Regions from separate parts of the Streptococcus sp. sy018 genome, predicted to be linked through region 3. Evidence: predicted binding sites of a transcription regulator. Region 3 holds the regulator's gene; each other region holds the start of a gene.
The links. Region 3 encodes CtsR, which represses protease genes until heat stress. Its sites were predicted from a motif close to TTGGTCAAAAAAGGTCAAANA; they were not measured.
Positions count from the first base shown of each region.

Region 1: a site for CtsR is predicted at 4,156-4,176, ahead of FRX52_RS05315 (ATP-dependent Clp protease proteolytic subunit). Genes of this name have one in related genera too.
Region 2: a site for CtsR is predicted at 6,255-6,275, ahead of FRX52_RS01190 (ATP-dependent Clp protease ATP-binding subunit). Genes of this name have one in related genera too.

Region 1 is NZ_VOHN01000006.1:40,491-50,775, reverse strand. It holds gene FRX52_RS05335 (branched-chain amino acid ABC transporter permease) at 1-906, opposite strand, end outside; gene FRX52_RS05330 (branched-chain amino acid ABC transporter permease) at 908-1,777, opposite strand; gene FRX52_RS05325 (ABC transporter substrate-binding protein) at 1,876-3,051, opposite strand; gene FRX52_RS05320 (DUF2129 domain-containing protein) at 3,165-3,413, opposite strand; gene FRX52_RS05315 (ATP-dependent Clp protease proteolytic subunit) at 3,493-4,095, opposite strand; gene upp (uracil phosphoribosyltransferase) at 4,236-4,865, opposite strand; gene FRX52_RS05305 (ABC transporter ATP-binding protein) at 5,064-5,855, shown strand; gene FRX52_RS05300 (iron-hydroxamate ABC transporter substrate-binding protein) at 5,858-6,784, shown strand; gene FRX52_RS05295 (iron ABC transporter permease) at 6,794-7,813, shown strand; gene FRX52_RS05290 (iron ABC transporter permease) at 7,810-8,796, shown strand; gene FRX52_RS05285 (manganese-dependent inorganic pyrophosphatase) at 8,835-9,767, opposite strand; gene pflA (pyruvate formate-lyase-activating protein) at 9,837-10,285, opposite strand, start outside.
Region 2 is NZ_VOHN01000001.1:235,741-246,025, forward strand. It holds gene ileS (isoleucine--tRNA ligase) at 209-2,998, shown strand; gene FRX52_RS01180 (DUF1827 family protein) at 3,073-3,372, opposite strand; gene FRX52_RS01185 (NUDIX hydrolase) at 3,437-3,883, opposite strand; gene FRX52_RS01190 (ATP-dependent Clp protease ATP-binding subunit) at 3,958-6,204, opposite strand; gene FRX52_RS01195 (YkuJ family protein) at 6,447-6,677, shown strand; gene FRX52_RS01200 (bifunctional methylenetetrahydrofolate dehydrogenase/methenyltetrahydrofolate cyclohydrolase) at 6,726-7,580, shown strand; gene xseA (exodeoxyribonuclease VII large subunit) at 7,677-9,017, shown strand; gene FRX52_RS01210 (exodeoxyribonuclease VII small subunit) at 8,995-9,207, shown strand; gene FRX52_RS01215 (polyprenyl synthetase family protein) at 9,208-10,071, shown strand; gene FRX52_RS01220 (TlyA family RNA methyltransferase) at 10,064-10,285, shown strand, end outside.
Region 3 is NZ_VOHN01000002.1:34,999-45,283, forward strand. It holds gene rplM (50S ribosomal protein L13) at 1-167, opposite strand, end outside; gene hslO (Hsp33 family molecular chaperone HslO) at 548-1,420, shown strand; gene dusB (tRNA dihydrouridine synthase DusB) at 1,407-2,387, shown strand; gene FRX52_RS02505 (ATP-dependent Clp protease ATP-binding subunit) at 2,553-5,000, opposite strand; gene FRX52_RS02510 (CtsR family transcriptional regulator) at 5,007-5,465, opposite strand; gene tsf (translation elongation factor Ts) at 5,573-6,610, opposite strand; gene rpsB (30S ribosomal protein S2) at 6,703-7,470, opposite strand; gene FRX52_RS02525 (Blp family class II bacteriocin) at 7,801-7,953, opposite strand; gene FRX52_RS02530 (hypothetical protein) at 9,080-9,268, opposite strand; gene FRX52_RS05475 (hypothetical protein) at 9,284-9,433, opposite strand; gene FRX52_RS02535 (role in replication) at 9,657-9,968, opposite strand.

The sequences.
Region 1 (10,285 bases), on a different contig from region 3:
GAGTTCTTTGGTACCAAGAAGACCACCTGGACGGAAGACCATTACTAAGATAAGAGCAAGTGAGTAAATAATCATTCGCAATTCTGATACATTTTGCAAGAACATATTTAAAACACCTAATACAATAGCAGCAACCACTGTCCCAGTTACTGAACCTAGACCGCCCAGTACGGCAATAATTAAATAATCAATCGAGCGTAGAATGGTGAAATCTTTTGGCACTGCCGTTCCAAGATAACCAATATAAAGTGAACCTGCCAAACTTGCCATCATGGCTGCAATCACAAAGGTTAGTACTTTAGCTTTTGTCGTGTTAACACCCATTGACTCAGCCGCAATTTCATCCTCACGAACTGCAATCACTTCACGTCCCATTGGGCTACGAAGGTAGTTCAAAACCAAGATGACGACACCCACCACAAAGATGAATACAGTTGGCCAAGTCGTGTATTGTAAGATACCAGTCAGACCTGCTGCACCATTAGTTAGCTCTCCTCCATTGATGATAATCATACGGATAATTTCAGATACACCAAGGGTTGCAATAGCAAGATAGTCCCCTTTCAAACGTAACGTTGGTAAACCAACAACTAAGGCAACTACTGCTGCAATCAAGGCACCTACAAGCATAGATACATAAAATCCCGCATAGGTCGGCATTGATTTTGTTAAAATAGCTGTCGCATAGGCACCAATAGCCATGAAACCGGCTTGACCTAGTGGAAATTGACCTGAGAAACCAAGAATAAGATTCGTCCCCAAGGCCATGATAACGCTAATACCAATTCCCATCAAAATTTGCACATAATAAACGCCTAATAAACCGCTAGAAATCAAAACAGATAAGAGAACAAAGACGGCAGCAATCAAAGCAAGCCAAACAAGATTTACTTTCAAATTTTTCATGCTATACCTTCTCCTTCACATTTTTACCAAGAATACCTGCTGGTCTAATCAGCAAAATGACAATCAAAATAATATACACCACTGCATCACGGAAACTTGACAAACCAATTGAGATTGAGAATGTTTCCAAAAGACCAATGATAAAGCCACCAAGTGCTGCACCTGGAATAATCCCGATACCACCCAAAACGGCAGCAACGAAGGCTTTAATACCAGGTGTCATCCCCATCAAAGGATCAATCGAGTTGTAATAAAGACCAATCAAAACACCTGCTGCACCAGCAAGAGCCGAACCAAGAGCAAAGGTAAAGCTGATGGTTGAGTTAACGTTGATTCCCATGAGTTGTGCCGCATCACTATCAACAGACACTGCACGCATGGCTTTACCCATTTTTGTTTTCTTAACGATAAATTGCAAAGCAATCATCAAACTAACCGAAACAAATAAAATCGTCAACTGAACATTAGTAATACTAATCGGACCTAAGTTATATTTTACGGTTTTTAAGGCTTGTGGAAAGGCACGCGTATTGGCACCAACCAAGTAAACCATACCGTATTCTAAAAGGAAAGACACACCAATTGCTGTAATCAACGCAGCAATTCGAGTTGAATTTCTTAATGGACGATAGGCTAAAAATTCAATCAGTACACCTAATGCCGCCGTTAAAACCATTGTTAGCAAGAGAGCAACAAAGAAATTCATCTGGAAGGTAGAGATTAAATAGTAACCAATAAAGGCACCCATCATGTAAAGATCACCGTGGGCAAAGTTAATCAACTTGATAATACCATATACCATGGTGTAACCAAGGGCAATCAGAGCATAGACACTCCCTAAAATTAACCCATTGACAAGTTGCTGAAGCATAGAGTCACCAAACTTTCTATCAATATAATGAATAAGTGGAAGAATTTATTCTTCCACTTATGATATTTTAATTCAGACTATGTAAATAGTCAAGTCCCTTATTTGACTTCAACTGAAGTTGCTGAAGCTTCCTTACCATCTTTCAAGCTAACAACAAGTGCTGTTTTCGCTGGGTTATGGTTAGCATCAACTGTGAATTTACCAGTTACACCCTCAAAATCTTTCAAACTAGCCAGGTTAGTTGCCACATCTTTAGATGTTTTAGCTCCTTTAGCTGCTTCTGCCACCATGTAAACTGAGTCGTAAGAAAGAGCGGCAAACATGTTTGGTTCTGTACCATATTTTTCTTTGTAAGCTTTAACAAAGGCTGATGATTTTTCAGTCAAGCTAGTTGATGTAGAGTAACCTGATACATAGTAAACGTTGTTTGTATTTGCTGCACCTGCTGTTTCAACAAATTGTGGGTCATTGAATCCGTCAGGACCAAGGATTGCTTTGTCGATTCCCATTTCACGAGCTTGTTTTGTGATCAAACCAGTTTCAGTATAGTAACCTGGCATAACGATAGCATCAAATTCTTTATCTTTAACTTTTGTCAAAGCAGCTTGGAAGTCTTTATCACCTGAAGCAAATGTTTCTTCAACAACAACTTCCCCTTTGTAAGATTTCTTGAATTGATCAGCTACAGCTTTCGCGTAGTCACTTGAGTTGTCATAGAAAAGAACAACTTTTTTAGCACTTAGGTTATCTGTTGCATATTGTGCAAGGATTGCTCCTTGGAAGCTATCAACGAAGGTCGCACGGAAAACATAATCTTGTACTTTACCAGACGCATCCAAAGTCAAGCTATCTAATGTACCTGAAGGTGTTACCAACGGTACTGCAGCTTGTTGAGCAGCACTAACTGTTGCTGCTGTATTGGCTGATGTTGCTGGACCAACCATTGCAACAACTTTATCTTGAGTAGTTAAACTAGTTGCAACATTGGCTGCTTCAGTGGTTTCTGATTTATTGTCTTTAGAAACAATTTCAAGTTTTTTACCATCAACACCACCAGCCGCATTGATTTCCTCAGCCGCTAAATCAGCACCGTTTTTCTCAGCACTACCATAAGCTGCTACTGCTCCAGATAACTCAAAGTTGTAACCAACTTTTACCGTTTCACCAACTTCATTACCTGCTGAATTAGACGAACTACCTGGTGCTGCACCACAGGCTGCTAGGACAGCTGTACTAACAAAAGCAAGTGTTGCTAATGCAAATTTTTTCTTCATAATCTTTTCTCCTTAAGAATTTCTTAATTGATATGTTTTATATCATACTGAATTGTCAGATAATTGTCAAGACTTTTTTTATTAAATTTTTTTATTTTATTATAAAAACGTTTTCACTCCTGTAAATTGCCAACAAATTCTTGGTTAATGTCCGTAAAATACGATGGCAACACAGTTTTCACATAGTTTAACTGACTAATTTCTGCTAAGGTTTGTTCAGCCCTTTCTGCATTAACATAGAGTAACAGGTAACGCATTTTTTTTGAATGATAAATTTTATCGCCATACTGACTTAATTTTTTCGCATCTCGATTGTAATAGAGGTAAACCAGTAAACCTAGTCGTTTTTGCCTTTCAAACATCACTTCTCCTCATCAAAATAAGAGATAAAAAGCTAACCAATTTATCTAAGGAATTGCTTTTTATCTCTTGTTACTCACTTTATTGCAAATTGTTATTGGCCATGATTTCATCAATAAAGCCATATTCTAGTGTTTCTTTTGCACTCATCCAACGATCGCGTTCCGCATCTTGATGAATCTTCTCAACAGGTTGACCTGAATTTTCTGCTAAAATTCGTTCAAGATTTTCTCTGGTTTTCAAGAGGTGTTCAGCTGCAATAGCCATATCTGTTTGTTGAGTACCGCCACCAGTGCCACCCATTGGCTGATGGATCATGTATTCTGCATTTGGTAACATGAAACGTTTACCTTTAGTACCACTTGAGGCAATAATCGTTCCCATTGAAGCAGCCATTCCCATCACAATAGTCTGAACATCTGACTTAATAAAGTTCATGGTATCAACAATAGCAAGACCTGCTGACACTGACCCACCTGGGGTATTGACATAAAGATAAATGTCTTTAGTATTATCTTGGGCATCCAGAAACAGAAGTTGGGCGATGACAGAATTTGCCATGTTATCCTCAACAGGACCTGTCAACATAATAATACGATCTTTTAGTAAGCGTGAGTAAATATCATACGAACGCTCGCCACGACTAGTTTGTTCAATTACTACTGGAATCATAATTCTCTCCATTTCTAATTTTGCTTGGTCAATCATGACCGTTACAACATTCAATAAGTCTATTATAAAGCATTGGTCAAAAAAGGTCAATTTTTTTATTTAACTACTATCATAAAGTAAGGACCGAAACAACTGTTTCAGTCCTACTCGACCTACTTGGTACCAAATAAACGGTCACCTGCATCACCAAGACCAGGGACAATGTAACCATTCTCGTTTAATTTTTCATCCAAGGCTGCTGTGTAAATGTCAATATCTGGATGGGCTGCCTGTAATTTCTTTACTCCTTCTGGTGCCGCCACCAAACAAACAAATTTGATATTGGTTGCTCCACGTTTTTTAAGAGAATCTACAGCCAAAATAGCCGAGCCTCCTGTCGCCAACATCGGATCAACTAGAAAAATTTGACGTTGGTCAATATCTTCTGGTAACTTAACCAAGTATTCCACTGGCTCAAAGGTTTCTTCATCACGGTACATGCCAATATGACCGACCTTGGCTGCTGGAACTAGACTCAACAAACCATCAACCATACCAACACCAGCTCGTAAGATTGGCACAATCGCTAACTTTTTCCCTGTCAATTGTTTTTGGACAGTCTTAGTAATCGGTGTTTCAATCTCCACATCTTCTAGGGGAAGGTCACGAGAAACCTCATAACCCATTAACATGGCAATTTCATTAACCAATTCACGAAAGTCCTTGGTCGAGGTTGTTGTGCGACGCAAAATTGACAATTTATGTTGAATCAACGGATGTGAAATTACTTGAAAGTTACCCATAACAATCACCTCTATTATTTTTTTCTATTATAGCAGATTATTAACTGAAAATCTGCTATAAGGTTATGAAAATGAGAATTTTATGCGACTTCCTCTAGATTAGTCAATAATGATTCCAATATTTCTGAAAAGAGCTTTCTCCTCTTGGCTGACTTTTATTTTGTGCTATAATAAAAATCAGAAAGAAGACTAGAAACGATGTCAATGATTGAAGCTAAGGGTATCCATGTCACTTATCATAAACAAGAGATTCTCTCAAATTTAAGTACTAAATTAAACGATGGACAAATCACAACCATTATTGGTCCCAACGGCTGTGGAAAATCTACCTTGCTCAAGGCTTTATTGCGTCTAACACCTATTGAAAAAGGGCAAATTCTTCTGGATGGACAGGCTATTCATTCATTACCAACCAAGGACGTGGCTAAAAAAATTGCCCTTTTACCACAAACGCCACAAGTGCCAAAAGGGCTGTCAACCTATGAGTTGATTTCTTATGGTCGCTTTCCACATCAAAAGTATCTGGGTGGCCTTAGCAATGAAGACCGTGATAAAATTCATTGGGCTATGGAAATCACAAGGGTTACTCCTTTTGCCCAGACGGATGTTGACCAGTTATCAGGTGGGCAACGCCAACGTGTTTGGATTGCCATGGCTTTAGCCCAAGATACGCCAACGATTTTCTTAGATGAACCAACTACCTACTTGGATATGAATCATCAATTGGAAATTTTAGAGCTCTTACAAGACCTCAATCAGCAGCAAGGAAAAACCATTATTATGGTCTTACATGACTTAAATCTAGCTGCTCGTTTTTCTGACTATTTAATTACTATGAAAGAGGGCAAAATCCATCATCATGGAGTTGTTAACCAGGTCTTGACTAAGTCTGTCTTACGAGAGATTTTCCAAATCGATGCTCAAATCACAACCGATAAGCTTTCACAAAAACCGATTCTAATCAGTTATCAATTACACAAAGGAGTCTAAACATGAAAAAAATGACTAGCTTAGTTTTAACCCTTCTCATGATTATGGTTTTAGCAGCTTGTGGCAAGGCTACATCAAACAATCAATCTCTTTCTGATTCTGAGAATTTGCCTAAAATCGACGGCTTTACCTACTACGGTCAAGTTCCCCAGTCACCAAAACGAGTAGCTAGCTTATCTGCCAGCTATACTGGCTATCTCATGCAGTTAGGGCTTAATATCGTCGCTGCAACGACTTATGATTTGGATAATCCTGTGCTTAAAAAAGAACTAAGTCAAGCCAAAGAAGTCATGCCTACCGACCTTGAAGCTCTTGCTGCAACTAAACCTGATGTAATCATTGCAGGCACAACTGAAGCCAATCTTGAACAATTAGCCACAATTGCACCTGTTATCGCTGTTGACTATGGCAAACATGATTATTTACAAGTACTTTCTGATTTTGGACAAGTGTTTAACAAGGAAAAAGAAGCACAAGCCTGGCTTGATTCTTGGAAAACAAAGGTTACTCAAACCAAAGACAAGCTGACTAAAGCCATTGGTCAAGATAAAACGTTTACCCTCATTGGTTTAAGTGAAAAAGAAATCTATCTGTTTGGTAATAATTGGGGACGTGGCGGAGAAATTCTTTACCAAGCCCTTGGATTTAAGGCTCCTGAAAAAATCATTCAAGAAGTTTTCCCAAAGGGCTACCTCTCAATCTCTAAAGAAGTCTTAAGTGCTTATATGGGAGATTATGCTATTGTTGCAGCAGATTCAACCACTACTAATTCTGCTCTTTATGAAAGTGATCTCTGGCAAGCCATTCCTGCTGTTCAAAATGGTAATATCATCAAAGTTCCTGCCAATGCCTTTTACTTCAATGATCCTAAGGCTCTTGATTATCAGTTAGAGGTTTTAGAAAAAGCCATTCTAGCCACAAACAACTAGAAAGACATTATGACAACAAGTAAATCTTATTTTCAAACAAGGCCAAATCATTTTTGGCTTGTTTTTTTCATCAGTTTGATTAGTTTAGGACTGGGTAGCTATGCCAGCCTACGTTTTGGGGCTATTCGTTATAGCCATCAAGAAGTCATAACGATTTTAGCTCAACCTTTTTTAGAAAGCCAAGCTCAGAATATCATTATTGATAGCCGTTTTCCTCGTCTAATCGCCGCTTGTTTGGTAGGAGCAGGACTTGCGACCTCAGGTTTAATAACGCAAGCGGTTACTCAAAATCCTATTTCTGATCCAGGTTTACTGGGAATCAATGCTGGGGCAGGACTTGCCTTGGTCTTAGCTTATCTGCTAATTAAAAAACCACATTACAGCTTCATTTTACTTTTTTGTTTAATCGGTGCTAGTCTGGCTGCCCTTTTCGTTTTTGGATTAGCCTATCAAAAAAAAGCAAGCAACCATCAAATCCGTCTCATTTTAGCAGGAGCTATGATGACTACACTTTTTTCAGCCATAGGGCAAGTCATTACTATCACCAATCACTTATCTACTACCATCATTGGTTGGCAATCTGGCGGTCTAGTTGCTGTTAACTGGTCTATGATTACCTTCATAGCTCCTTTTATCCTTTTTGGTTTAGGTTCTGCTTTATTTTTTAGTCACCAACTCAATCTTCTTAACCTCGAAAAATCACTTTCTCAAGCCTTGGGGCAAAATATCAGACGCACCCAATTGCTTCTTTTAGCAATCGTTTTGCTTCTTTCAGCTAGCAGTGTCGCCTTAGTTGGTAACCTAGCCTTTATTGGTCTGCTCATTCCCCACTTAGCCAAACTGGTCATCAGACAACACTATCAGCAACTTCTTCCTTTAACTATGCTTTGGGGAGCAAGTTTTATGGTTTGGATTGATCTTCTCTGTCGCATGATCAATTCACCATACGAAACCTCACTAAATGCTGTTGTCAGTCTTATTAGCCTACCTTCTTTTCTAATTCTTATTAGAAAGGAACAAAATCTATGAAAACATCCCCTAATAAAGTCATCATTTTCCTGTTTTTTGTTGTACTATTTACCAGTATTTTGGCTCTGTCACTAGGAGAGAGTCAACTTAATTTTACTCAGCTCTTTAACCAATCCAATCAAACACAAAGTCAGCTCATTCTGTTTAACATACGTCTTCCTCGAATTTTGGCCAGCCTTATGGGAGGCGGCTCTCTGGCTCTCGCAGGTTTGTTATTGCAAACCCTTACTCAAAATCCACTAGCAGACTCAGGTATCTTGGGTATCAATGCTGGGGCAGGTTTGGTTATTGCAAGTTTACTAGCTTTTGGAAAATTAGAGTTTGCAATTAGCCAGTCCTTGCTTCCTAGTCTTACCATTCTTGGTAGCTATGCTACAATTCTTCTAGTCTATCTACTTTCTTATAAACCCAATCACAACATCAATCCCAATCGACTGATTATTGCTGGAGTCGGTATTTCCACCATGATGTCTAGTCTTATCGTAACCTTAGTTAGCTATGTAGATCGCTACAAGATTGATTACATCAATAACTGGCTAAGTGGACAAATCACGGGTGATAATTGGCAGAGTCTTTTGATTTGTAGTTTTCCCTTAGTCATATTATGGGGGCTAACTTACAGTCAATATCAAGCTTTAAATATCATGAACCTTAACGAATATACGGCAACTGCCTTAGGGCTTAACTTAAAAAAACAACGCTTGTTTATTCTTTTCCTAGCCACCTCCCTAGCTGCCATCAGTGTTATCTTGGTTGGCAATATCAGCTTTGTTGGTTTAATTGCTGGTCATAGTGTCAAGCGACAACTTGGGAATAATCATCTTCTAACCATTCCTACTAGTCTAATGGTCGGCATGCTCATCCTCCTAATCGCAGACACTTTGGGACGTATCTTCCTTGTTGGCATGGGGATTCCAACTGGTCTGCTAGTTGCTATCGTTGGTGCACCTTATTTTCTTTATCTGATGTTGAAAATGGACTAATAAATTCAAAAAGTTGAGCCAAAACTGGCTCAACTTTTTTACGCATTAAAACTCTCTGTTAATTGTGGGACTACTTGTTTCTTACGTGATACAGCACCTGGTAAAAAGGCATGATTGTTCTCCAATTTGAAGTTGAATGCCGCCTCAACCTTATCCATGTGTTGACCTAATGCCAAAATCTCTGAATTTGAATTAACAATATCTGTAATCATCAATACAAAATCTGAATAGCCATTAGCCTGATTAGCTGCTAACATGGCTGCCTCGATCTCTTCTTGACGTTCTAAAACTTCTGCAATATCAACAGTATTGACTTGAGCCACACGAACTGGATTGCCATTTAATTCAAATGTTTTAGCATCAATATCAATCAATTCTGCTGCTGACTTGCTAGCGAGATTTGTTCCTGCTTTCAATAGGGCTAAACCATAAGTTTCCAAATCAACCTCTGCCAATTCAGCCAGTTCTTTAGCCACTTGATGATCACTTTCTGCCGTTGTTGGTGATTTCAATAGAAGCGTATCTGAAATCAAACCTGACAACAATAGACCTGCCACTTCTTTTGGCAGTACTAGACCAGTCTCTTTAGCAGCACGATAAACAATTGATGACGCTGAACCTACTGGCTCTAAACGCATATAAAGTGGGTTGGCTGTTTCAAAATTCGCCACACGGTGATGGTCAACCACTGCCAAAATCTCAAGTTCTGCAATATCGCTAATTGATTGTTGGAATTCATTGTGGTCTGTCAAAATCACTTGACTCGCACCTGCTTCCTTAGCTGACGTTACCACAGTCGGTGCTTCAACACCAAAATAATCCAAGGCAAAGGCAGTTTCTTCGTTCGGAGTGCCTAAGGCTACTGCTTTAGCATCACGCCCCCAAGCGTTTTTCTCCAAATAAGCCCAACCATAAGATGATGCAATGGCATCCGTATCAGGATTTTGATGACCAAATACTAAAATCGACATGTCTTTTCTACCTCATATATTTCTAAGTTTGGCATTATTATACCAAAAATCAAGCCAAGTCGCAAAAGACTAGGAATGAATACGTTTCATATAGTTGGTATAGGTTTCTGTTTGCATCAAATCCTTAGCATTTTTGACACGGTCTGCTGTCGGTGGCTTAACACCAGCCAAGGCATAGGGAATCCCCAACTCTCGCCACTTAAATTCGCCCATGGTGTGATAAGGCAAAATCTCAAACTTATCCACATTTTTAAGGGTTTTGACGAACTGACCTAGCTCCACTAAATCTTGATCAATATCTGTCAAACCAGGCACTAAGACATGGCGAATCCAAACCGGAACTCCCTTATCTGATAGGTATTTAGCGCAGGCAATGATATTTTTATTGCTTTGGCTAGTCACAAATTTATGGCGTTCATCATTGATTTCTTTAATATCCAACAACACCAAATCCGTCACAGCTAGCAGTTTATCAAAAATTTCATGGTAGGCTGGCGTATCACGAAACGGCAAGGCAC
Region 2 (10,285 bases), on a different contig from region 3:
ATAGGAGATGGTGGAAGTCCTATAATCCCTCAACTGATTATTATCATTTTGTCGCATTCTAGCTGAACATCAGAGTAAGTTAGGACGGTTTGTTGTCGTTACTCAACAAGAAGAGGGATAATACATCAGTGTATTATCTGAATTAAGGTGGTACCACGAGCTTTCGTCCTTTTTGACGGAGCTCTTTTTATATGAAAAGGAGAATGATATGAAATTAAAAGAAACTTTGAATTTAGGCAAGACGGCATTTCCAATGCGTGCAGGCCTACCAAATAAAGAACCAGAATGGCAAAAAAAATGGCAGGAAGCAGCTATTTATCAGAAACGTCAAGAATTGAATGCAGAAAAACCAACTTTCTTTCTACATGATGGCCCTCCCTATGCAAACGGCAATATCCATGTTGGTCATGCCCTCAATAAAATCTCAAAAGATATCATCACTCGTGCTAAGTCGATGATGGGTTATCGAGCTCCCTTTGTGCCAGGTTGGGATACTCATGGTTTACCAATTGAGCAAGTTTTGTCTAAGCAAGGTGTCAAACGCAAAGAAATGGACTTGGTTGAGTACCTTAAAATGTGTCGTGATTATGCGCTTAGTCAAGTTGATAAACAAAGAGAAGATTTTAAGCGTTTAGGTGTCGCAGCTGATTGGGAAAATCCTTATGTCACATTGACACCAGATTTTGAGGCAGCACAAATTCGTGTCTTTGGGGCTATGGCTGATAAAGGTTATATCTATCGTGGTGCCAAGCCTGTCTATTGGTCTTGGTCATCTGAATCAGCCTTGGCTGAAGCAGAAATTGAGTATCATGATTTAGTATCGACATCGCTGTACTATGCCAACCGTGTAAAAGATGGTAAAGGTCTTCTTGATACTAATACTTATATTGTAGTTTGGACAACAACACCATTTACAGTAACAGCTTCGCGTGGGTTGACTGTTGGTCCTGAGTTTGATTATGTAGTGGTTAAGCCAGCAAATGATAGTCGAAAATTCCTGGTTGCTGCTGACTTACTTAATTCTTTAGCAGAACGTTTTGCTTGGGAAAATGTGGAAGTTTTGGCTAGCTATCAAGGTAAAGAACTAGACCGTATTGTGACAGAACATCCATGGGATCAAGAAGTTGATGAATTGGTTATGAATGGTGACCATGTGACTCTTGATTCTGGTACAGGTGTTGTCCATACGGCACCAGGTTTTGGTGAGGATGACTACAATGTCGGTATCAAGTATGGCCTAGAAGTTGCTGTGACAGTTGATGAACGTGGTATGATGACAGAAAATGCTGGCCCTGATTTTGCTGGTCAGTTCTACGATAAAATTACACCAGTTGTTATTGAAAAATTAGGAGATTTACTTTTAGCACAAGAAGAAATTTCTCACTCGTATCCATTTGACTGGCGAACTAAAAAGCCAATCATTTGGCGTGCAGTACCACAATGGTTTGCTTCTGTTTCTCAGTTCCGCCAAGATATTTTATCAGAGATTGACAAGGTTAATTTCTATCCAGCTTGGGGTAAAACGCGTCTTTATAACATGATTCGTGACCGTGGTGACTGGGTCATTTCCCGTCAGCGTAACTGGGGTGTACCTTTACCAATCTTTTATGCTGAAGATGGTACGGCAATCATGACCAAGGAAGTAACAGACCATGTGGCTAATCTTTTTGAAGAACATGGTTCAATTATTTGGTGGGAACGTGAAGCTAAGGAACTTTTACCAGAAGGATTTAGTCACCCTGGTTCACCAAACGGTCAATTTACTAAAGAAACAGATATTATGGACGTTTGGTTTGATTCTGGTTCATCATGGAATGGTGTGATGAATACGCGTTCAAATTTGGGGTATCCAGCAGACCTTTATCTTGAAGGAAGTGACCAATATCGTGGTTGGTTTAACTCGTCTTTGATTACTTCTGTTGCGGTTAATGGTCATGCCCCATATAAATCAATTCTTTCTCAAGGTTTTGTCCTTGACGGTAAAGGCGAAAAAATGTCTAAGTCGAAAGGCAATATCATTTCACCAAATGATGTGGCCAAACAATATGGAGCAGAGATTCTTCGTCTTTGGGTAACTTCAGTCGATACCGATAATGATGTTCGTGTGTCAATGGATATCCTAGCTCAAGTATCTGAAACTTATCGTAAAATCCGTAATACCTTACGTTTCCTTCTAGCAAATACTGCTGATTTTAATCCAGAAACAGATAGCGTATCCTATCAAGATCTACGTCCAGTGGATCAATACATGACGATCAAATTTAATAAATTGGTGGCAAGTATCATCGAAGCTTATGAATCTTATGATTTTATAGCTATCTATAAAGCAGTTGTCAATTTTGTCACAGTTGACTTGTCAGCCTTCTATTTGGATTTTGCCAAGGATGTCGTTTACATTGAGGCAGTGGATAGCCTAGCTCGTCGCCAAATGCAAACCGTCTTTTATGATATTTTGGTTAAAATCACAAAACTTTTGACACCAATCATGCCTCATACGGCAGAAGAAATCTGGTCATATCTGGAACATGAAACAGCAGAATTTGTTCAGTTGACTGAAATGCCAGAAGTGGAAACATTTGACAACCAAGACGAGATTTTAGAGAAATGGGAGGCCTTCTTAGTTTTCCGTACCAAAACTCAAAAAGCTTTGGAAGAAGCAAGGAATGCTAAAGTTATCGGAAAATCATTAGAAGCTCATTTGACGGTCTATGCAGATGAAACTGTAAAAAACCTTTTGACATCTCTTGAATCAGATATTGCTCAACTGTTGATTGTGTCACAATTAACTCTCAGTGATCAATCAGCACCAGTAGATGCTGTTGTTGTTGATAATGTTAGCTTTAATGTAGAAGCGGCAAGTGGTCAAGTGTGTGAGCGTTGCCGCCGTGTTGACGAGTCAACACAAGAGCGTTCTTACCAAGTAAACATTTGTGCTCATTGTGCTGAGATTGTAGAAACACATTTTGTTGATGCAGTGGCTCAGGGATTTGAAAAATAAAAGAATGACCAAAAGGTCATTCTTTTTTATTAGGCAGATAATAGCAAACCAAGAACCAGTTAACTGATTCTTGGTTATTTGATAGGGATTGAAATTTCAATCAGATTAGGAGTGTGCAAGGTTTGTAATTGATCAAAAAGAGCGAGAGTTGAGTCAATTTTACGTTTCATGAAAAATTCACGAATTGCCACAATTTCTTCATCCTTGATGGCCCGATGTTTATTAGAAATTAACAACTCATAATGTTTGGGAGCTTTGGTAAAGACCACGTCTGTATTACCAGCTGAATAGACTTCAACTAATTCAGCATCAGTATTGGTGAGTTGGCTTTTAACCAAGGCGGAATGGCTACTTGTGGTATTGATTAGTCGCATAAATTAATCTCCGAATGATTTTGATAGTTTTATTATAGCATATTTTTGTGAACAAGTTAACATATTAGTGATTTTTTTGCCACTCTTTAACTCCCCATTGATGACTACCACGTTTGAGTTTGCTAATCGCTTCGTCAACAGGAAACCAAGCCAGTTGATTAAAGTCTTCTAGGGGGGATTGTGCCACTTGGAACTGAGTCACTTGATAAATATAGGCTGGATTGTAGTAGTGTTTGTCACGGTGACTAGAATAAAAGTATTCGTCAGCTTGGCCATAGTATTGCCCAAATTCAGCTGTAAAACCTAATTCTTCAATCAATTCACGACGCAGAGCAGTCAGATGCTCTTCACCAGCTTCAATTTCTCCGCCTGGTAAAAACCAAGAACCGTTAGGGGCTTGAACAAGGATAATTTGATCATTTGTCTTATTAGGAATGATAGCATAAACACCATGTCGTGTGGTATAGTCTGTGTTTTCTTTTTTTATACCAAAGGTTGGTCTTGTGGTCATTACATTTCTCCTTTTCCTTTTATTATAACCTGTCAACGTTAAAAAATCTAGTCTAAATGACTAGATTTTTCAGTTTAATCAGTTATTTCGGAAGATTCAGTAACTTTTGTGCTATCTGCTTTTTTAGCTGATTTAATCATGATTTGCCCATTGCTTGTCATCACAGCCTTGAGTTGTTTTTCGTTTGGATTTTCAAGATAGAAGTCAGTCAGTGCGTCTTCAATATAATCTTGAATGGTTCGGCGAAGTGGGCGAGCTCCCATTTTAGGATCATAGCCTAAGTCAACCAATTTTTCTTTAACCTTGTTGGTTACTTCAAGTTCAATGCCGTTATTGGCTAGGCGTTGACGAACAGTGGCAAGCATAAGGTCAACGATGGTGAGTAGGTTATCCTTGCTAAGAGGCTGAAATTCAATAATCCCATCAAAGCGATTCATAAATTCAGGACTGAAGAAGTCACCTAATTGGTTGAGAACAGAATGAGTGCGTCCTTCACGGCTAGCACCAAAACCAACTGAGGCTTCTACTTTACCTGTGCCGGCATTAGAAGTCATGATGATAATGGTATCTTTAAAACTGACGGTACGCCCTTGACCATCAGTTAGGCGACCATCATCTAAAACTTGAAGAAACATATGCATCACATCAGGGTGAGCCTTTTCCACTTCGTCAAGTAAAATGAGAGAATAAGGGTTGCGACGGACTTTTTCTGTCAGTTGTCCAGCTTCATCATAGCCCACATAGCCTGGAGGGGCACCGACTAATTTAGCAACAGCATGTTTTTCCATGTATTCGCTCATGTCAAAACGAATCATGCTATCAGCCGAACCAAAGAGTTCAATGGCTAGTTGTTTAGAGAGTTCAGTTTTACCGACACCAGTTGGGCCGACAAACAAGAAACTACCAATTGGACGATTAGGGCTACCAAGGCCGACACGATTACGACGAATGGCTTTGGCAATCTTATCAACAGCTTCATCTTGACCGATGACCTGTTTTTTCAAATCATCAGCGAGATTGAGCAGTTGAGATTGTTCTTTTTCTTTCAAGTCCCCAACAGGAATATTGGTTTTTTGTTCAACAATCGCTTCAATATGCTTTTCAGTGATGATTGGCATATCTTGGTCATCAATTTTTTGTTCCTGCATTTCCTTATATTTGGCAATCTGATCTCTAAAGTAAGCCGCTTTTTCATAATCTTCATCACGAGTGGCTTGTGCCTTGAGATTTTCTGCTTCAATTAAACGCTTGTCTAATTCTTTTGGATCAACAAAATTAAGGGTAAGGTTCATTTTTGAGCCAGCTTCGTCTAGCAAATCAATTGCCTTATCTGGTAGGAAACGATCTTGGATATAGCGATTAGAAAGTCGAGCAGCTGCTTCAATGGCTTCATCTGTGTATTTGACATGATGATAGTCTTGATACTTAGGTTGAATACCACGAAGAATGGTAATGGTTTCTTCAACACTTGGTTCATCGACCTTGACTGGCTGCATACGGCGTTCAAGGGCGGCGTCTTTTTCAATGATACGATATTCGTTAAGAGTGGTAGCACCTACTAATTGTAACTCCCCACGAGCAAGAGCGGGCTTAAGAATGTTGCCGGCATCCATATTGCCATCGCCTGCAGAGCCAGCTCCGACAATCTCATGGATTTCATCAATGAAAAGAATGACATCTTGTCGCTGACGAATCTCATCCATGAGTTTTTGCATGCGTTCTTCAAATTGGCCACGAATGCCTGTTCCTTGGACAAGGCTAACCACATCAAGACGGATAACTTGTTTTCCTTGAAGTTTTTGAGGGACATTGCCATCAACGATTTTTTGGGCCAAACCTTCTACAACGGCAGTTTTACCAACACCAGGCTCACCGATAAGAACAGGGTTATTCTTGGTTCTGCGATTTAGAATTTCAATAACACGAACGATTTCTTGATCACGTCCAATGACAGGGTCGATATTACCTTGTTTAGCTAGGTCAGTCACATTGATACCAAATTCGTCCAAGAGTCCTTTTGGCTGTTGTGGGGCTTGTGGCTTGTTGTTACGGTTGTTTCCACCGTTTCCAGAACGTCCCCCACCAGCTTGAGTTTTAGGTGCATTTGGTAAATCTTGATTGAAAGCACGGAAATTATTTAAATCACCAAAAAAATCATCAAAGAAAGGATTGAGTGAATTGCTACTCATTCCTTGCTGACTTGGTTGACTTTTCATGATTTGGTAGCAATTTTGGCAAAGATCAATTTGTTGTTGTTTGCCATTAACACTTGTATAGAGATGAATACTTGCTTCATTTAGATTACAATTTTTACATAGCATAATCAGTACCTCTTTTCAATAGAAGTTGGTTTCAAAAGCTTGAATCTCGATTGGTCAAAAAAGGTCAAACTTTTATAGTTTTATTATACAACAATTAAGTAAATAAGCAAGTAAAAAGATTATTCCTTACCGATAGGTTAGTTATTTTTAGCTAAGATAAGGAAAAAACGCCTGTTTTTTTGCGTCTTTATTGATTTTTGTGATAAAATAGAGAAGTAGTATTTAGAAAATAGGAGAAAACCATGGAATCACATTTGGTAAGAATTATCAATCGCTTGGAACTAATGGCGACTGATGGTGGTAATTTAAAACGTAATTTTGAACGTGAAGGTGTAGTGGTTGCTGAAGTATCATTTAATCATGATCCAGAAACAGGAGCAGTGTTTACCCTGCGTGATGTTGCAGCGCGTGAGACCTATACCTTTGATAGCATTGATTTGATTGCAATGGAAATTTATGACTTACTTTATTAAGCATGCACAAAAACACCGTTAGGTGTTTTTTGTTAGAAGGAGATGGAAATGGCAAGATTGATAGATGGTAAGGCGGTTGCTCAGCAGATGCAAGCAGAATTGGCTGAAAAAGTCGCTACATTAAAATCAGAAACAGGAATTGTTCCTAAGCTGATAGTGATTTTGGTTGGTGATGATCCTGCTAGTCAACTTTATGTGGGCAATAAAGAAAGAGCTGCTCTGAAAGCAGGTTTTGAGAGTGAGATTGTTCGTGTTCCAGAAACTATTAGTCAAAGTGACCTTTTGGATTTGATTGAGAACTATAATCAAGACAAGACTTGCCATGGGATTTTGGTACAACTACCCTTACCAAATCATATCAATGATCAAGATGTGTTGTTGGCAATATCGCCAGATAAGGACGTTGATGGCTTTCATCCTATGAATATGGGGCAACTCTGGTCAGGACATGGGAGTTTGATACCTTGTACACCAGCAGGCATTATCAAGTTATTGGATACTTACAAGGTCGAACTCGAAGGCAAACAAGCCTTAGTGATTGGCCGTAGTAATATTGTTGGTAAGCCTATGGCTCAACTGCTGTTAGATCGAAATGCAACGGTGACCATTGCGCATTCACGAACTAAAAATTTAGCAGAACTGGCAAGACAAGCGGATATTTTAATTGTGGCTATTGGCCGTGGTCACTTTGTTACAAAAGAATTTGTTAAGGAAGGGGTAGTCGTGATTGATGTCGGCATGAATCGTCTAGCTGATGGCCGTTTTGTTGGAGATGTCAAGTTTGATGAGGTTAGTGAAGTGGCTAGCCTACTTACCCCAGTTCCAGGGGGAGTGGGGCCTATGACCATTACTATGCTTTTGGAGCAGACCTATCAGATTGCAAAAAATAAGGGACTTAGCTAATAGAGCTAAAAATTGCTGAGAGAGCTGAATCAACAAGTGCCTTTTGGCACTTTTTTTGTTATACTGGTATAGATTATAAAAGTCGTAGGAGTTGTCATGGCAGATTATTTATCAGTGTCATCTTTGACCAAATACTTAAAATTAAAATTTGACCGTGACCCCTATCTAGAGCGGGTTTATCTAACTGGTCAAGTATCCAATTTTCGTCGACGTCCCAATCATCAATATTTTTCGCTTAAAGATGATAAGGCAGTCATTCAAGCAACCATGTGGTCTGGTATTTATCGAAATTTGGGATTTGAGTTAGAAGAAGGCATGCAAATCAATATCATCGGAAGAGTTCAGCTTTATGAACCATCTGGTTCGTATTCGATTATTGTTGAAAAGGCAGAGCCAGATGGTATGGGAGCTTTGGCTCTTCAATTTGAGCAGTTGAAAAAAAAGCTTACGGAGGCAGGTTATTTTGAGAGTCGCCATAAGCAAGCTCTTCCTCGTTTTGTCAAAAGAGTAGGTGTCATCACAAGTCCTAGTGGGGCAGTTATCAAGGATATTATCACGACCATTTCTCGCCGTTTTGCCGGAGTAGAGGTTTTACTTTTTCCAACTAAGGTGCAAGGACAAGAGGCAGCGAAAGAAGTTGCAAACAACATTGCCTTGGCTAATCAAATAACTGACTTAGATCTCTTGATTGTTGGTCGTGGTGGTGGATCAATTGAAGACCTCTGGGCCTTTAATGAAGAAATTGTGGTTCAGGCTATTTTTGAATCTCGCTTGCCAATTATTTCTAGTGTGGGGCATGAAACAGATGTGACCTTGGCTGATTTTGCAGCAGATCAACGGGCAGCCACACCGACAGCTGCGGCTGAATTAGCTACACCAGTTACTAAGACAGATTTACTTACAAGTTTGTTGGATTGGGAAAAACGCCTATATCAAGCCATGCAAGTTCTGTTAGAACAAGCTAATCAGCGTTTGCAGAGCTCGAGTCAATCTCTTGTTTTTCGTCAGCCTCAAAGATTGTATGATGGTTACTTACAGAAAGTGGATTATTTGACGACTCGATTGTCTGAGAAAATGGATCAGACTTTACAAATCAAGCAGCAGATTTATCAACAACTCAATCAATCTTTGACTTTTTTAGGGTTACCAACTAAACTAGCCAGTCAAAAAGATAAGGTGACCCAATTAGAGCGTCTATTAAAAAGTAATATGGCCAATCAGTACGATAGACAGGTGGCACGCTTTGATAAAGCCCAAGATGCACTCCTGTCGTTAGATACTCAAAAAATTATTGAGCGAGGCTATGCTCTTGTCCAAAAAAATCAAGATCTTATCGATTCAGTTACCCCTATAAAAGTAGGTGACGCATTGACCATCGTGATGCGAGATGGTGATTTAGAAGTGGAGGTAAAAAATGTCAACGCAAAAAACATTTGAAGAAGACTTACAAGAATTAGAAAGTATTGTTGCCAAGTTAGAAAATGGGGATGTGCCTTTGGAAACTGCCTTGGCTGAATTTCAAAAGGGGATGAGCCTATCAAAACGTCTTCAAACAACCCTACAAGAAGCAGAAAAAACCTTGGTTAAGGTCATGCAAGCAGACGGCAGTCAGGTGGAGATGGACTAGATGGAGAAGGTAAAAATTGATCAAGCTATGCTGGATTTCTATGCTCAAGCAAATGTGTCTGAGCATTTAGTAGAAGCCATCGGCTATTCGATTAAGGCAGGGGGGAAACGGATTCGTCCTTTACTTTGCTTGCAGGTTTTGGAAGGTTTTGGACTTGAGTTGACAAAAAGCCATTATCAAGTGGCAGCCAGTGTTGAGTTGATTCATACAGGTAGTTTGATTCATGATGACTTGCCAGCTATGGATAATGATGATTTTCGTCGAGGTATGCCGACTAATCACAAACAGTTTGGTGAAGCCATGGCGATTTTAGCAGGAGATGCCCTCTTTTTAGATCCCTTTGCCCTATTGGCAGAAACTGATTTACCAGAAAAGGTTCGTTTAGCTTTGATTAGTGAGTTGTCACGGGCTTCAGGTAGTTTTGGAATGGTGGCAGGTCAAGCCTTAGACATGCTTGGTGAAGGCAAAAGACTTGATTTGGAAGACCTGCGAAAAATTCATGCCAACAAGACAGGTCAACTTTTAACCTTTCCCTTTGTTGCCGCTGGTTTAATGACTCAACAATCAGCAGAAGTTTTGGATAAGTTAAGACAGGTTGGTCAGTTGGTTGGGTTAGCCTTTCAAGTAAGGGATGATATTCTTGATGTGACGGCTGATTTTGACACCTTAGGTAAGACACCGAAAAAAGATTTGTTGGCAGATAAATCAACCTATCCTAGTCTGTTAGGTCTTGAAAACTCTAAAAAAATCTTAAATGAGAGTTTGGATAGGGTGCAAGAGATTTTTGCAGAATTAAGGCAAGAACAAGGTTTTCAAGCAGATGATATCTTAAACACGATAGAAAGGTTACGATGGCATGGCTAAGGAACGTGTAGATGTATTGGCCTATAAACAGGGCTTATTTGATACGAGAGAGCAGGCCAAGCGTGGTGTCATGGCAGGCTTGGTTGTTGCTACCGTCAATGGTCAGCGTTTTGATAAACCTGGTGAAAAAATTGATGAAAATACCGAATTAAAATTAAAGGGTGAAAAATTAAAATACGTCAGTCGTGGTGGGCTAAAGTTAGAAAAAGCCCTA
Region 3 (10,285 bases):
ACAAAATCACCTGTATCAGTGTGTGGTGTGAAAGTTGGTTTGTTTTTACCGCGAAGTACGCTAGCAACTACTGCAGAAAGACGTCCAAGAGGTACATCAGTTGCGTCAACCACGTACCATTTACGTTCAACTTCACCTGGCTTAGCCATGTATGTTGTTTTGTTCATGATTTCTCCTATACGAATCGTTTTTGTTTACTAGTGTGGATGTTCCAGTCCACAAGTTATTTGAAGGGTTCCGGGGCCTTTCAAATGGGGTAAACAATACCGTTTATTATTCTATCAAATCATATAGACTATCGTCAAGTATTTATACTTTATTTTTTCAATAATTTTTAGAAAGATATTTATCCCTCGATAATACTCTAAAGACCGTCCGACCTATCTAACAAGCTCTGCAAAAAATAGCCTCATTTTTTGATTGGCTAGGATAGGCTTGATTGGTATATTCTCTATCACTATCCTGACAGTGACGACGACAAGTAAGTATTTAGAAGCCACAATTCCTTTCCTCGCTTATTTTTTCCCCTTTATGATATAATAAAAGAATGGATAAAATAGTTAAATCAATAGCAAGTTCTGGCTATTTCCGTGCTTTCGTACTTGATTGTACCGAAACAGTCCGTACTGCCCAAGAAAAACATCAAACACAAGCTAGCTCTACTGTGGCTTTGGGACGCACCTTAATTGCCAACCTTATTTTAGCGGCCAATCAAAAAGGTGATAGTAAAGTGACCGTCAAAGTTATTGGTAATAGTTCTTTTGGCCATGTCATTTCCGTCGCTAATACCAAAGGACAGGTCAAAGGTTATATTCAAAACAAGGGCGTTGACATCAAAAAAACTGCCACAGGCGAAGTACTGGTCGGTCCTTTTATGGGACAAGGGCATTTTATTACCATTGTTGACTACGGAACTGGTAATCCTTATACCTCAACCACTCCTTTGATTAGTGGCGAAATCGGCGAAGATTTGGCCTATTATTTGACGGAGAGCGAGCAAACTCCTTCTGCTGTTGGGCTTAATGTTTTGCTTGATGAACAGGATCAAGTAAAAGTTGCAGGTGGTTTTATGTTACAAGTTTTACCTGGTGCACCCGAAGCTGAAATCAAACGTTATGAAGACCGTATTCAATCTATGCCTGCTATCTCAAATCTACTAGCTGCAGAAGATCCTTTGACTGCTCTGCTTGATGCCATTTACGGCGAAGACGAATACAAGCGTCTTACAGAAAGCGAGCTTGCTTTTGTTTGTGATTGCTCTAAAGAGCGTTTTGAGCAGGCCCTCATCACCCTGCCAAAAGCAGATTTACAAGAGATGAAAGACGAAGACCACGGAGCAGAAATCAACTGCCAATTCTGTGGCACAAATTATTACTTTACTGAAACAGATTTGGAGAATTTAATCAATGACAAAGCTTAATTCATCATTTATGATTGGCAATGTAGAAATCCCTCATCGGACAGTTCTTGCCCCAATGGCTGGCGTGACTAACTCTGCCTTTCGTACCATCGCCAAGGAATTTGGTGCTGGTCTAGTCGTTATGGAAATGGTTTCAGACAAAGGAATCCAATACAACAATGAAAAAACCTTGCACATGCTTCATATTGAAGACGGAGAAAATCCAGTTTCTATTCAGCTATTTGGTAGTGACGGTGACAGCCTAGCTCGTGCAGCCGAATTCATCCAAGAAAATACCAAAACAGATATTGTTGACATCAACATGGGCTGCCCTGTGAATAAGATTGTTAAAAATGAAGCTGGTGCTAAATGGCTCAAAGACCCTGAGAAAATTTATTCTGTTATCAACAAGGTTCAATCTGTGCTTGACATTCCTCTAACGGTCAAAATGCGAACAGGTTGGGCTGACGCTTCTTTAGCAGTTGAGAATGCCTTGGCTGCCGAATCTGCTGGTGTATCTGCCCTTGCCATGCACGGACGCACACGCGAACAGATGTACACTGGCACTTGTGACCATGAAACCTTAGCCAAGGTTGCCAAAGCCCTAACTAAGATTCCTTTTATGGCTAATGGAGACATTCGTAGCGTTGAAGAAGCTAAATTTATGATTGAGGAAATCGGTGCTGACGCTGTTATGATTGGCCGAGCAGCCATGAACAACCCTTACATCTTCACTCAGATCAACCACTATTTTGAAACAGGGGAAATCCTACCAGATCTACCTTTTGAAAAGAAATTGGACATCGCCTATGAACACCTACGTCGCCTTGTTAAACTTAAAGGCGAACACATTGCCGTTCGTGAATTTCGTGGGCTTGCACCACACTATCTGCGTGGAACGTCAGGAGCTGCCAAGATTCGTGGGGCTGTTTCTCGTGCAGAAAGTTTAGCAGAAGTTGATGAGATTTTTGCTTCAGCGCGTCGGTAGGTAGGTTAATTTAAGTTAGACTTAAGTTTCATCACTTATACTAAGCTCATCCGAAATATTATTTGTTTTTCATAGATCTCCAAAAGAGTGCCTCTTGGCACTCTTTTTCTAGTTTAGAACAACATACTTATCACAAAAAAACTGGGATAACATCCCAGTTTTTGCCTATGCGATATCAAATTTTAATTTATTCTTGCTCAAGCCAACTTTCAGCGTTTGACCAGCCGTTAACTCTCCGCCTAGAATCAATTCTGCCAGCTTATCTTCCACCTGAGTTTGAATAGTACGTCGTAGAGGGCGAGCTCCCATCTCCACATCATAACCATCTTTAGCCAAATGTTTCAAGGCAGCAGGTTGGACTTTAAGCACAATATCTTGTTCTGCTAGATGAGCCACCAAGGGCTGAATCAACAATTTAGCAATCGCAAAAAGATTATCTTCCGTCAAACTATGGAAAACCAATTTGTCATCAATACGATTCAAAAATTCTGGACGATAAGACGTTTTCAACTCTTCCAAAATACGTTTTTCCATAGCTGTATGGTTTTGACTCAAATCCCTTGCCCCAAAACCAACGGTTTTATCATCACGCAGAGCAGTCGCTCCCAAATTACTGGTCATGATAATCAAGGTATTTGAAAAATCAACTCGACGACCACGGCTATCTGTCAAGACACCATCATCTAGAACTTGTAGCAGCAAGTTAAACACATCTGGATGAGCTTTTTCAATCTCATCAAAAAGTAAAACAGAATAAGGTTTATTTTTCACTTTTTCTGTCAACTCTCCACCTTCATTATAGCCAACATAACCTGGCGGCGCCCCATTCAAACGACTAGCTGCAAATTTTTCCATGTATTCACTCATGTCAAAACGAATAAGAGCTGATTCATCATCGAACAATAAGGCAGCCAAGGCCTTAGCCAATTCTGTTTTACCAACACCTGTCGGTCCAAGAAACATAAACGAACCAATCGGTCGCTTACCTGTTCGGATTCCAGACTGATTACGACGAATAGCACGAGCAATAGCTGAAACGGCTTGTTCTTGACCGATTACTCGCTTATGCAACTCTTTTTCGAGAGTTAAGTAGCGTTTGTTATCTGCTTGGCTTAATTTTTGAACAGGGATACCTGACAAACGACTTAAAGTTTTCATCACATCAGCTGATGTCACTTCAATTGGCTTCATCAACTTATCTTGCTTATCTACTTGCTTAAATAGAGCCTTAGCTTGTTTCATATCTGCCGCTAAAAAGGCCTGATCTAAAGCCGTTAGATGACTACCTAATTCTTTTTTAATCATGGTTTGGACAGTTGCACTGGTTTCATCCAACAAATCCAAGGCCGAATCAGGCAATCTCTTGCTTGTTAGGTAACGGTGGGCTGCCTTAACAGCTGTTAACACCACATCATCAGATAAAACAACCCGATGATAACTTTCATAAGTTTCTTTAACACCTAAAAGAATCTGATAAGCTTCTTCAATACTTGGCTCTTCTAAAGTAATCTTAGCAAAACGACGAGAAAGTGCCGCATCTTTTTCAATATGTTTTTGATATTCATCTTGAGTAGTCGCCCCTACCAAACGAAGATACCCACGAGAAAGAGCTGGCTTAAGAATATTTGCCGCATCTAAAGTACCTTCCATGCCACTACCTGAACCCATAATGGTATGCAGCTCATCAATAAAAAGAATGATCTTGCCGTCTGTCTCAACATCCGCAATAATCTTATTCATGCGTTCTTCAAAATCACCACGAAAACGAGTTCCAGCCAAAACGGTCATCATATCTAATTCTAAAACACGAAAATCTTGTAATTCATAAGGAATTTCACCTGCCACAATACGTTGTGCCAATCCATAAGCTAGAGCTGTCTTACCCACTCCCGCTTCACCAACGAGAACAGGATTATTCTTGCTTTTACGACTAAGCACACGAATCATGCGAGTAATTTCTTCTTGACGACCAATAACTGGATCCAGCCTACCTGCTTGAGCTAAAGCTGTTAAATCACGAGTAAACTCTTCTAATTCACCTGCCGTTGACACTGGCTTCATCATCTCTGAAAAGCCACCTTTTTTAGCTTTTTTTGGTACCTTTAACTCACGAATTGCTTTGATCTGCTCCTTAGTAAAGCCAGCATAGGCTTCAACAGTCTTTCGCAAATCATGGATTTTAACCATTTCACCTTGTTCAACATTACGATTAAAACCAACCAATTGCAGCAATCTAAAAGCAACTGTATCCTCACTTAGTAAAATTGCTTCCAAGACATGCTCTGAACCAATCTCTTTGTTTGAGGTCACTGCACAAATCTCACTAGCATAATCTAACAGACGACTCAAGGCTTGAGATTGAGGCACAAAAGAAAAACCAAGATTCGTTTCCTCAGGTTCTTGTCCTATCATTTCAATCGCGGCATCTTGATAACGCTCAAGAGGAACTTCTTGATCATATTCTAAAAAACTAAGTGCAGCAACAGAGCCTTCTGTTGCGGTCATTGCCAAAAGAATATGCCAACTTTCTAAAAATTTACTCTTAAAACTGACCGCAATAAATTGACCCAAGCCAAAAATTTCCTGCATTTTTAGTGAATACTGATGTGTCATCACTTATTATTGTCCTTTTCTATCTAATCGTTGTAATAGTTTGTCTAACATACGTGCACGAATTGCTGGAGCATCTTGACCTAACACTTCATCACAACTGGTTGCTAATAGCATCTCACCTTCACGTTGACTAATGATTTTTTCATCAAAAAGATACTGTATCAAATCCGCAAAAACGGTTTGACTAACTCTCAGTCCTAGAGATTCTCTCAGATTACTCAACAATTTATGTTTATCTGAAAAAGTGACTTTGGCAATTCGAATATAGCCACCACCACCACGCTTACTTTCCACCATGTAACCACGATTTTCGGTAAAACGAGTTTTAATGACATAGTTAATCTGACTAGGGACAACTTGAAAAAAATCTGCCAAGCTAGAACGACGAATTTCAGCAATTCCTTCTTGGAGTAATATTTTCTTTATGTATTCTTCAATATTATCAGATGTGCTTTTATTTACCATACGTCCCTCTTTCTAAGAACTTGACCTTATTTGACTATTCTATCATAAATTCGTATTTTACGCCAACAAATCAAAAAGTCCTAGCCAAGCTAGAACTTTTAGTTTTCCTAGTTATTTAGGGCTGCTGCCATAGTTGCTGCAACTTCTGCTTCAAAGTCGTTAGATGCTTTCTCGATGCCTTCACCTACTTCAAAACGAGCAAATGAAACAGCCTTAGCATTTACTGACTCAAGGTAAGCTTCAACTGTCTTGCTGTCGTCCATGATATAAACTTGTGCAAGAAGTGTATAAGCTTGGTCAACTTGTGTATTGTCAAGCATGAAGCGATCCATTTTACCTGGCAAGATTTTATCCCAGATTTGCTCTGGTTTACCTTCTGCTGCCAATTCAGCCTTGATGCTTTCTTCTGCTTGAGCAATGACTTCATCAGTCAATTGAGCTTTTGAACCATATTGAAGAAGTGGAAGAGCTGGTTTGTCAACCATCGCACGACTTTCATTATCTTGTTCAATCTTATGGTTCAATTGAGCCAACTCATCTTTAACAAATTGTGGGTCAAGTTCAGTGTAAGACAAAACAGTTGGTTTCATTGCTGCAACGTGCATTGATACTTGTTTAGCAAGTGTTTCGTCACCACCTTCGATAACAGTGATAACACCGATACGACCACCATTATGTTGGTAAGCACCAAAGGCTTGAGCGTCTGTTTTTTCAACCAAGGCAAAACGACGGAATGAAATTTTTTCACCGATTGTTGCAGTTGCGTTCACATAAGCTTCTTCAAGTGTTTCACCTGAAGGCATTACCAATTTAAGAGCTGCTTCATTGTCAGCAGGTTGACCTTCTGCAATAACTTTAGCTGTTGTGTTGACCAACTCAACGAATTGAGCATTTTTAGCAACGAAGTCTGTTTCAGCATTCACTTCAACAACTGCTGCAACATTACCGTTAACATAAACACCTGTCAAACCTTCAGCCGCTACACGGTCAGCTTTTTTAGCTGCCTTAGCCATTCCTTTTTCACGAAGCAATTCAATCGCTTTATCAATGTCACCATCAGTTTCAACAAGAGCTTTCTTAGCGTCCATAACGCCAGCACCTGATTTTTCACGCAATTCTTTAACGAGAGCTGCTGTAATTGCCATTTTTCATCCTCCAAATATTGTTTCAATAAAAAACGGAGACAGAGCGGTTAGCTTTGCCCCGTTTGGTCTAATTTCAAATTTTATCGAGCTGATTAAGCGTTGTCGCCTTCAACAACTTCAACGATTTCTTCGATTGAATCAGCTTCTGCTGCTGTTTCAAATTCAACAACTGCATCCTCACCTTGACGACCTTCGATGATAGCGTCAGCCAATTTAGCTGTAATCAATTTAACAGCACGGATTGCATCATCGTTAGCTGGGATGATTACATCGATATCATCTGGATCAGCGTTTGTATCAACCATAGCTACAACTGGAATACCAAGTTTTTTAGCTTCTTTAACAGCGATTTGTTCTTTATGTGGGTCAACAACGTACATTACATCTGGAATGCGTGGCATATCTTCGATACCACCCAAGAATTTCTCAAGACGAGCACGTTGTTTGTTAAGAAGTGCAACTTCTTTCTTAGGAAGTAGGTCAAAAGTTCCTTCTTCTTCCATACGTTTGATTTCTTTAAGGCGTGCAATACGTTTTTGGATTGTTCCCCAGTTAGTAAGGGTTCCACCCAACCAACGATGGTTGATAAAGTATTGACCTGCACGAGCTGCTTCTTCTGCTACAGCTTCTGCTGCTTGTTTTTTCGTTCCAACAAACAAAACAACTGCATCGTTTGCTGCTGCATCACGCATGAAGTCGTATGCTTGATCAGCCAATTTTACAGTTTGTTGAAGGTCGATAACATGAATACCATTACGTTCTGTAAAGATGTATTTAGCCATCTTAGGATTCCAGCGACGAGTTTGGTGACCAAAGTGAACACCAGCCTCAAGAAGTTGTTTCATTGAAATTACTGCCATGAGTATTTCTCCTTTTAATATGTTTTTGCCTCTCCCAAACTTAAACTTGCAAATCCACCATAACGGCAACAGACCCACAATCCATTTGAGATGAGTATTATCGGAAAACACCGACCTTTACATAATAACACATTACTTCAAGAATTGCAATTTTTTTAATGTAAAATAGCGTGTTTTTATGTTCTTACTTTTCTTATTGATTAAAAATCGAATGACATAATAATCAAAATATATTGATTGACCTGTCACAATCGTCACAGTACCTTCCAGACCATAAAAAGCAACCTGACGTGGAAGTCATGTTGCTAAATTCTTATCAAAATAAATCATTTACCCAAAAATTCTAGCCACTCCATAGCCGACAATACCCACTCCTGTTCCGGCTAGAACAGAATAGACAATAACTGCCAAAACGCCCATTCCACCATCAACAGTTGCAAGTTCTTCCGTCGTCATTTCTTCAAATTTATTCATCAATTCCATGATTTAACTCCTTTATGAGCCTGTTATTTAAATCATTTACTTCAATCCCAAAAACACACCTACAAGTAATCCAATCCATGATGCTACAGCAATAATCACTGCTGAAATATTTGGATCAATCTCTTTTGTCATACTGCACCTCTTAATTAACATTTATTTCGTGATAAACCAACAGCTTTTTTACTAATGAGTTAATTGATAAATCATCGAAATTATTTCATTAACAATAGTAAAACCCACTGGAAAGGCAATGGCAAACTTAGAGATGAATAACTCTGACTCAGCCGAATTTTTTAACCTAAATATTAAATAGACTACCACAACCAGTAGCGTAAAGAGTTTCAAATCAAGTAACATCATTTCCCCCGTATTTCTCTACTAATCATAATCAACAACACCCCATTTAGTATCAGTAACGTTGGATCAAAAACTTGTAGCCATTGAGGCATTGGATAGATCTTTGTATCATTCAAAACGGTTAACACTAGATACGCTAACATGATGATAAAAGCAAGTAATTCTGGTAGGTATTTCATTTTCACCTCTTTTCCCCCTTTATCTAGGCAAAATTTTATCCAAATCAATACTTATTATTCTTTTTAAAATCAAAGTAGAACAGAATAAAAATTAAAAACACAATAATCGAGAAAGAATTAACTTTATCACTCACATTATGTTCAACAATAAAAGCAGAAATAAACGCTTGAAAAAAAGCTGTTTTTTGATAATTCTTTTGAAGAATAATGTCACAAATAATCGTATAAATCCAAAAGACCACAACAATAGCGATTAAAATCCATTTTAAATAATCAATTTGTCCCATAACTAATACACCGTCTAACTGTTTACCATAATAAAATACGTCACAATAACATATTAGGAACAATTGTCATTTGAAAACAAAATGGTTAACATAAAGACCAAATAAGCAAGCCAAACAAATACTAAATTTTTAGAGGCCAGAAATAATAATAGAAATGCGTTAATACTAAATAGAGAATCAAAATTTTCGCTTTGTTTAGATTGTTTTACCGTTTTATAAATGATATAGCATTGAACCAATACAATTGTTATAAAAAATATAATTACCATTATGAGGTTATCCTTTTTCAAGAGCAATGGTTTTTTATGACTTTTCTGTATGTTTAATTGATATTAAAATCACTGTTGTACTAATCACACTCATAATTGCTACTAGTAGATAATTAGGCTCAACGTTGCCTATCTGACGGAGCTGATAGGTAAGAAAAACACAATGGAATAATAAATTTAAAACATAAATTACCTGAAATACTTTTTTACCTGTGATTGTCATAAGTTCCCCTCCTACTTATATATTCGCTTTCTTTATGACTTTTATAAAAATGACAACAATTAAATAACAAATGACTGGAACAGTTCCAAACAATCCAACTATTGCACCTGCACCAACACCTATCAATAGAGATTGAAAATACTTGTTGTTAATCAATTCGTTCATAGCTAATATCTCCTTTTGAAAATACAATTGTATTCCCAGTAGTAATCTTACTAAAATAAACTGATAATCGCTCCACCTAATTCTCGACCAGTATTAAATAAACCCATTGTTGTATTAGGAAAGAATATTAAAACAATAATTATTTGAAGTATTTCTATTATTGTCAGATTTTATACTCTTTAACCTTTCTGTTCATACTGAGTCCTGACTTTCTAAACTACCATTATAAACTATCATACTTTTTCTTAAAAGTTTTAGCAGATATCACTTTCTGATTCGTCAAATCTAAGTAGTCACCTGGATAACCTAAAACATAAATGCCATAACCTGCAAAACCACCCCCAGCTGTTCCTGTTGCCCCAATTTTGAAGTTAGTTTTCAAAGAAGGTTTTAAGCCAGCCATTAAAATTCTCACATGATTATCTACCCAGCAAATGTATTTTTTTGTAAAAGCGTCTTGTACCCATTCAGGTTGCTCAGTATCTCTACCAATTTCCCAAACATCTACAATTTTTTCCTTATAACGTGCTTTCATATTATGTTGTTTCCTTAGTAACCATTACATGAATTAGGTGTTCCACCATATTTGTAACGAAACTGCTATCGATTTATCTTTTGGAGAATCTCGACTCATAATCTTCTCCTCCTTTTTTGTGTAATCGCTTTCTCTATGTTTTTATTATAGCATAGACCTACTCAAAAAGCTATTCTCACGCAATCTAATCTCCTAAAAATACCAACAAAAACCACTTACCCCCCCCCCCCATATTTTCAGTAGTATGTCAAAAATATGAAAATTTTTCCGTTTCTTTCAGAAAGATTAAGATAAGTTAAAGTTTTCGTTGCTATGCT